DNA from 2 places in the Bacillus sp. 5RYD7K genome. Region 2 is predicted to be linked to the other one. Evidence: predicted binding sites of a transcription regulator. Region 2 holds the regulator's gene; the other holds the start of a gene.
The links. The regulator Rex, encoded in region 2, represses fermentation and respiration genes when NADH is low (regulators of the CRP and FNR family bind a similar motif). The targets are predictions, from matches to a motif close to TTGTGAAATATTTCACAA.
Positions count from the first base shown of each region.

Region 1: ACQE26_RS05915 (nitrate reductase subunit alpha) is a predicted target of Rex. The motif match lies at 2,151-2,168, and genes of this name have one in related genera.

Region 1 is NZ_CP191200.1:1,172,236-1,175,838, reverse strand. It holds gene ACQE26_RS05915 (nitrate reductase subunit alpha) at 1-2,086, opposite strand, end outside; gene ACQE26_RS05910 (cyclic nucleotide-binding domain-containing protein) at 2,266-2,742, opposite strand; gene ACQE26_RS05905 (YwiC-like family protein) at 2,886-3,603, shown strand, end outside.
Region 2 is NZ_CP191200.1:265,491-269,093, reverse strand. It holds gene ACQE26_RS01220 (ABC-F family ATP-binding cassette domain-containing protein) at 1-660, opposite strand, end outside; gene moaC (cyclic pyranopterin monophosphate synthase MoaC) at 800-1,312, shown strand; gene ACQE26_RS01210 (redox-sensing transcriptional repressor Rex) at 1,309-1,956, shown strand; gene tatAY (sec-independent protein translocase protein TatAY) at 1,975-2,145, shown strand; gene tatC (twin-arginine translocase subunit TatC) at 2,152-2,913, shown strand; gene ACQE26_RS01195 (YdiK family protein) at 2,952-3,143, opposite strand; gene ACQE26_RS01190 (CPBP family intramembrane glutamic endopeptidase) at 3,140-3,603, opposite strand, start outside.

The sequences.
Region 1 (3,603 bases), 910 kb from region 2:
TGTCTGGATCTTCAATCGCGAATTTCAGCTTTTTGTCCTGAAGCTGTGAGGCTACGTACGCACTAACGTCTTCAGGTGTCGCCGCCCCCGCTTTTTCAGCTTCTTTGTACAAGTCAATGCCGTTTTTATCGAAAGTCGGGTAGGACGGCAGCCACCCTAATCGCGCCGCCAGCACATTGTAATCGGCGTGATGCTTGTAGCGGGATGACGAAGCGATCGGTGAAGCCAAGTCACTAATAGGCTGGTCTTCATAACGCCACTGGTCTGTCGCAAAGTAAAAAAATGAGGTGCCGTTTTGCAGCTTAGGCACGCCTTCCCAGTCCTTTGCATTTGCGATCGTCTGCCACCCTTCAGCAGGACGGAGCTTTTCCTGACCGACATAATGTGCCCAGCCTCCGCCGTTTACGCCTTGGGCGCCTACGAGTAAAACAAGATTTAACACCGCGCGGTAGATTGTGTCGGAATTGAACCAGTGGTTAATCCCCGCTCCGACGATAATCATGGATCTGCCGTCAGTATCAATCGCATTTTGAGCAAACTCTCTCGCAATCTGAATGACGGCTTCTCTTTTAATTCCTGTGATCTGTTCCTGCCAGGCAGGTGTAAACGGACGAGGATCATCATAGGATACGGCTGATTGCTGACCGATGCCCCGGTTCACGCCGTAATTGGCCAATATCAAGTCAAACACGGTCGTGACACATACCTCTTCGCCGTTCAGGTCCAGTTTTTTAATAGGAAGATCCCGCTTGAGCACTTTGTTTCCGTCATTTGAAAAATACGGAATGCGCACCGAGCCGATTTCGTCCTCCATTCCAAGCACAGAGAGACGGGGCTCGATCTGTTCCCCGGTGTCTTCATCGATCATGTGCAGGTTCCATTTCTGCTGCCCGTCCCAGCGGGAGCCCATTGTTCCTTGCGGTATGGCAAGAGCGCCTGTCTGTTCATTCCAGACTGCAGGCTTCCATTGATCATGCTTTGTCTGCCGCCCGATGTCCTTCGCATGCAGAAACCGGCCCGCTGTGTATACGCCGTTTTCTTTTGACAGAGTGACGAGGAATGGAAAATCCGTGTATTGCTTCGCATACTTGATAAACCGCTCCGTCTCTTGATTCACGTAAAATTCCTGCAAAATGACATGCCCCATAGCCATCGCAAGCGCCCCGTCAGTACCTTGGCGGATACTGAGCCAGTCATCGGCGAACTTTGAGGATTCCGCAAAATCCGGACTGATCGAAATGACCTTAGCGCCTTTATAGCGGGCTTCCGCCAAAAAATGTGCGTCAGGCGTTCTCGTTAACGGAACGTTTGAACCCCATGTGATGATATAGCCGGAATTGTACCAATCACTGCTTTCCGGAACGTCCGTCTGGTCGCCCCAAATTTGCGGGGACGCCGGCGGAAGATCCGCATACCAGTCATAGAAACTGAGCATAGGGCCGCCGATTAACGACATGAATCGCGAACCTGATGCGTGGCTGATCATGGACATCGCCGGAATCGGTGAAAAGCCGACATTCCGGTCAGGCCCGTATTTCATGACTGTATACAGCAGAGAGGCTGAAATCAGCTTCAGCACCTCCGGCCATTCAGCGCGCACAAACCCGCCTTTTCCTCTTGCCTGTTTATAAGACTTCACTTTTTCAGGATTTTCAACGATTGATTTCCAGGCATCAATCAGATTTTGATGCGCCTGCAGTGCTTCCCGCCACAAATTGATCAGCACACCGCGCACGTACGGATATTTCACACGGAGCGGGCTGTAGATGTACCACGAAAAACTGGCGCCCCGCGGACAGCCTCTCGGTTCGAAATCAGGCATATCCGGGCCTGTTGATGGATAATTCAAGTTTTGTCCTTCCCACGTGACAATTCCGTTTTTTACGTAAATATTCCAGCTGCAAGAACCCGTGCAGTTGACGCCGTGGGTGGAGCGAACGACTTTGTCGTACTGCCATCGGTTTCTGTATACATTCTCCCAATCACGATCTTCGCTTGTGGTTTGGCTATGTTTATTTGAATGATGTTCAATAGGAGAAAAATAGTTTAATCTCCTGAACAGCGGACTCATTTTCTTTTTCTTCATGATCGTTCACTCCTTCCGAGTCAGGTGATGCTACATACACTATAAACAGAGAGAGCGTATTTCCTTGTGAACTATGTCACACACTCCGTTTTTTTCACAAAACGTTCACACAAAGAAGAAGGAAAGACGGCGGCGTTCATGGCAGGGCGTTTTCTTTCAAAGAAAAAAACCGGCTCTATTTAAGAACCGGGCTCGGCGTTTTCATCGCATGATGTATGCAGATACCTCAAAAACAACTGATAGGAACAAAAGACATTTTGCTGAAGCATCACCAAAAAATTCATTTGCAGCCGCGGATGGTAAGACATCATCTGCTTAAAAACGGAATATGGAATATGCAGTGCCAGAATGTCCGGTGAGGCATTGACTGAGATAAAAGGCGATAAAGAATGCCCGCCTTTTTCATCAATCGGAAACACATCGCCTTTTTCCCACAGCGCAACGGTTTGCGATCCTTCAGGCAGCCTGCTGTCCTTAAAACGGATACTGCCTTTTAATACAACATAAACGGATTGTGAATGAAGAAAGGATGGAGACTGATCAGATGAGCCGCTGATAAACGTCCCGTTTTTCAGCAAAGTTTCGACAATGGACAGGGGCACTTCGTTAAACATAGGAAGTTGTTTCAGAAATAATAAGTAGTCACACTGATTCATAGGAAAGCCTCCTGTGCTGATGATAGCTTTAGTGTAGCCCGATTGAGCCTGTGCGTCAGTGATGTATTTCACAGCTTGTATGATGAATATCACTTCTCAGGAGGATGCCTGCATTTATAATGACATACAAAAGGAGGATTTCGATGAAGGTGATGATTCCGAATCAGCACGGCGCATGGGCGATGCTGCTGATTCCGTTTTTACTCGGCACAGTCAAGGGAGGCCCGGTTTTCTGGCATATTCCGCTCTTTCTGGGCTGGCTTTTCCTTTACTTAACGGTTTATCCCGTTTCGCTTGCCTTAAAAAAGAAACGGCTCAAACCCTATCAAAAGTGGATATATATTTACGGTTTTCCGGCATGCTGCTTTTTGATCATTTCTATCTATCATAAACCGCAGCTCGTCTGGGTCGGCCTTGCTTTATTGCCGCTGTTTCTTATCCATGTGCATTATGCCCGCCGAAAAAACGAACGGGCACTCGTGAATGATATGGCGGGAGTTTTGTTCTTTTGTTCAGGCGGGCTTGCGAGCTGCTGGCTGGGAACGGGGGCTCTTGACGGCTGGGCTTGGTTCATTCTCTCTCAATCTGCTCTATTTTTTATTGGAAGTTCCTTTTATGTGAAGTCGGTCATCCGGGAGAAAAAAAACAGAGGATTTGCATACTGGTCATGGGGTTATCACCTGCTGCTCCCCTTTTTATCCGCTCTTCTCGGAGCAGGCTGGGCATTTCTCGCTTTTATCCCCAGCAGTTTGCGGGCGTGGTTTTTTCACGGGAGAAATTGGCCCGCGAAAACGATCGGCATTTTGGAAATCGTGAATGCCGGCTTCTTTTTCGCCGTCATGTGTATATGTATCACAAATT
Region 2 (3,603 bases):
GTATCTGTCGTGGGAGACAATCAGGATGGCGCCTGAATATCCCTGTAAATAATGCTCAAGCCATGTAAGCGTGTCGATGTCGAGATGGTTCGTCGGTTCATCCAAAATAAGCAGATCAGGCTGGGTCAGCAAAAGCTTGCCGAGTGCAAGTCTTGTTTTCTGACCGCCGCTCAGGCTTTGCACTTTCACGGAATCGTCAAATTTTCCGAAACCGAGGCCGTGAAGGATAGAACGGACGTCCGCTTCATACTGATAGCCGCCTTTATCCTTGAAGTCCTGCTGAAGCCTGTCATAGGTTTTCATCAGTGTCTCAAGCTCCGCGGGGGCGGCCGTAGCCATCTTTTCTTCAATAGAACGCATTTCTTTTTCCATTGCTTTCAGGAAATCAAAAACACTCAGCAGTTCTTCTTTTATGGTAAGCTGGGATTCCAAGCCTGTGTGCTGGGCAAGATATCCCATCGTTAATTCTTTCGGTTTGATTAATTCACCCTTTTCATATGAAAGGTGACCTGCGATAATTTTAAGGAGAGTTGATTTGCCGGCTCCGTTTCTGCCTACAATGGCGATGCGATCCCGAGATCTGACTTCAAGCTTTATATTGTTTAAAATAGGATCAGCGCCAAAAGATTTGGACAGCTGATTAATTTGTAAGATCATCATATTATTTCACCTCTGTTATAATAAGTTAAGTGTAGCTTATCAACCTGCTGTCAGCAAACAATACATCAGAATTGGAACATTATAGGATAAGACATCAGGGAGAAAATAGTGTATGATCAGAAGTAAGGAGAGTTTAAATATGAATGGATTTTCTCATTTTAATGAAGAAGGCCGTGCCCGCATGGTGGATATAAGCGATAAATCTTCAACAGTCCGTACTGCCGCTGCGATATCCAGCGTACACATGAAGCATGACGTGTACAGCAGAATCAAAAACCGCGAGATCGGAAAAGGAGACGTACTGGCTGTCGCACAGGTGGCCGGAATCATGGCTGCAAAGCAGACCTCAGCGATTATCCCGATGTGCCACCCGCTTTCTTTAAGCAGCGTCGACATTTCATTCGGCTGGGAGGAAAAGGATTCCGAAGCCGTTCTTCATATACAGGCAAGCGTAAAAACGAAAGGGAGTACAGGTGTGGAAATGGAAGCGCTAACTTCCGCTTCAGTCTGCGCTTTGACCGTTTATGACATGTGCAAGGCGCTGGATAAAGGAATGGTCATCGGCCCGACCTGCCTCATGGAAAAAACGGGAGGCAAAAACGGTGATTTTAAAAGAGATGCATCTGAGTATAAAGTGGAGGACCAATCATGAACAAGGATCAATCAAAAATTCCGCAGGCGACAGCAAAACGGCTGCCGCTTTATTACCGCTTTTTAAAGAATTTACACGCGTCAGGAAAGCAGCGCGTTTCATCTGCTGAACTGAGCGATGCGGTAAAAGTCGATTCGGCCACGATCCGCCGGGATTTTTCCTATTTCGGGGCGCTCGGCAAAAAAGGATACGGCTATAATGTGGATTACCTGCTGTCATTTTTCAGAAAAACACTGGATCAGGATGAAACGACGAACGTCATTTTGATCGGTGTCGGGAATTTAGGGACGGCGTTTCTTCACTATAATTTCACAAAAAATAATAACACAAAAATATCTATGGCTTTTGATGTGAATCAGAGTAAAATAGGAACTGAGGTAGGCGGCGTGCCTGTCTATGCTCTTAATGATTTAGAACTTCACATTAAGGATGAACCTGTGGCGATTCTTACCGTTCCGGCGGTTGCCGCGCAGTCAATCACCGATCGGCTCGTGTCGCTCGGAATCAAGGGAATCCTTAACTTTACGCCGGCCCGTTTGAATGTGCCGGATCACATTCGAATTCATCATATAGATTTAGCTGTAGAGCTTCAATCATTGGTTTATTTCTTAAAGCATTATTCTGTTTTGGAAGAAATTGAATAACGAAAGGAGGAGCTGCACATGATCGGTCCTGGAAGCCTGGCTGTTATCGGTGTGGTGGCGGTGATTATTTTCGGTCCGAAGAAGCTTCCCGAGTTAGGAAAAGCCGCGGGGGACACGCTTCGTGAATTTAAGAACGCCACTAAGGGATTAGCCGGTGAAGAAGAGGAAAAAAAGAAAGAAGAACAGTAAGATAGGATGACGCGTATGAGAGTGAATCAAATGACGCTTGTGGAGCATATTGCCGAACTTCGGAAACGATTGCTGATTGTGGCGTTATCCTTTACGGTTTTCTTTATTGCCGGCTTTTTTCTGGCAAAACCTATCATTGTGTATCTTCAAAAAGCCGATGAAGTAAAAGAGCTCACCCTTAATGCTTTTAACCTGACGGATCCGCTGTTTATCTTTTTGCAGTTCGCGTTTATTATCGGCATCATTTTGACTTCGCCGATTATTCTCTATCAGATTTGGGCGTTTGTCAGCCCGGGGCTGTATGAGAAGGAGCGCAAAGTAACACTCAGCTATATTCCGATTTCGATTGTGCTGTTTGTCGGCGGTGTGTCATTTTCTTATTATATTTTATTTCCGCTGGTCGTTGATTTTATGAAGCGGGTCTCGAATGACCTCGATGTCAACCAAGTGATCGGAATCAGCGAGTACTTTCATTTTCTGCTGCAGCTGACGATTCCGTTCGGGCTGCTGTTTCAGATGCCGGTGCTGATCATGTTTTTAACGAGGCTCGGGGTTGTCACGCCGATGTTTTTATCGAAGATCAGGAAGTACGCGTATTTTGTGCTGCTCGTGATCGCCGCGATGATTGCGCCGCCTGAGCTGCTGTCTCACTTGATGATTACGATTCCGCTTTGCATTTTATATGAGATCAGTATCCTGATCTCAAAAGCGGCGTACCGGAAAAGGCAGACCGGCAGCAGTGAGTCTGACCAGGACGTATCAGCATAAAAAAAGCCATTTCTCAATGATGAGAAATGGCTTTTCTTTTATTTTTGATTTTTTTTCACTTTAAATGAGAAAGCGAACATTTTAAACGAGATGCTGATATTATAAGCGGCGAAAACCATCAGCAGTATGGAATAAAAAGACCACATACTTCCCGGCGAGCTTGCGGCTAAATACGTAAAGATACAGCCGACTGCGAAATAAATCAAGCCCCAAGTCATTGGGTTCCTCATACAAACAATCCTCCAATAATTAATTGCATTTGTTCACTATGCTGTTCAATATATTTTTGGGCGGGGCCGAGCTGCATGACCACGACAATGGTATTCATCATGACATGGGCGAATATCGGCACAATAATCCGTTTCGTCTGCACATACAAGAACGCAAAGGTAAAGCCCATGGCCGTATATAGCAGCAGGTGTGTGAGGTCCTGATGCACAATGCCGAAAATGACGGAACTGATCAGTCCGGCGAAAAAGAAATTCGTTTTTTCATATAATACACCGAAGATGATCTTCCGGAAAATGATTTCTTCAAGAATCGGCCCGACGATAGAAGAAACGATGATCATGAGCGGCATGGCTTTTATAATGTTGAGAATGGCTTTCGTGTTTTCGGAACCGCTGTTCACGTGAAAGACATACTGCTCAATCATTCCGGCGATACCCTGAGAAAATAAAGCGAGCCATA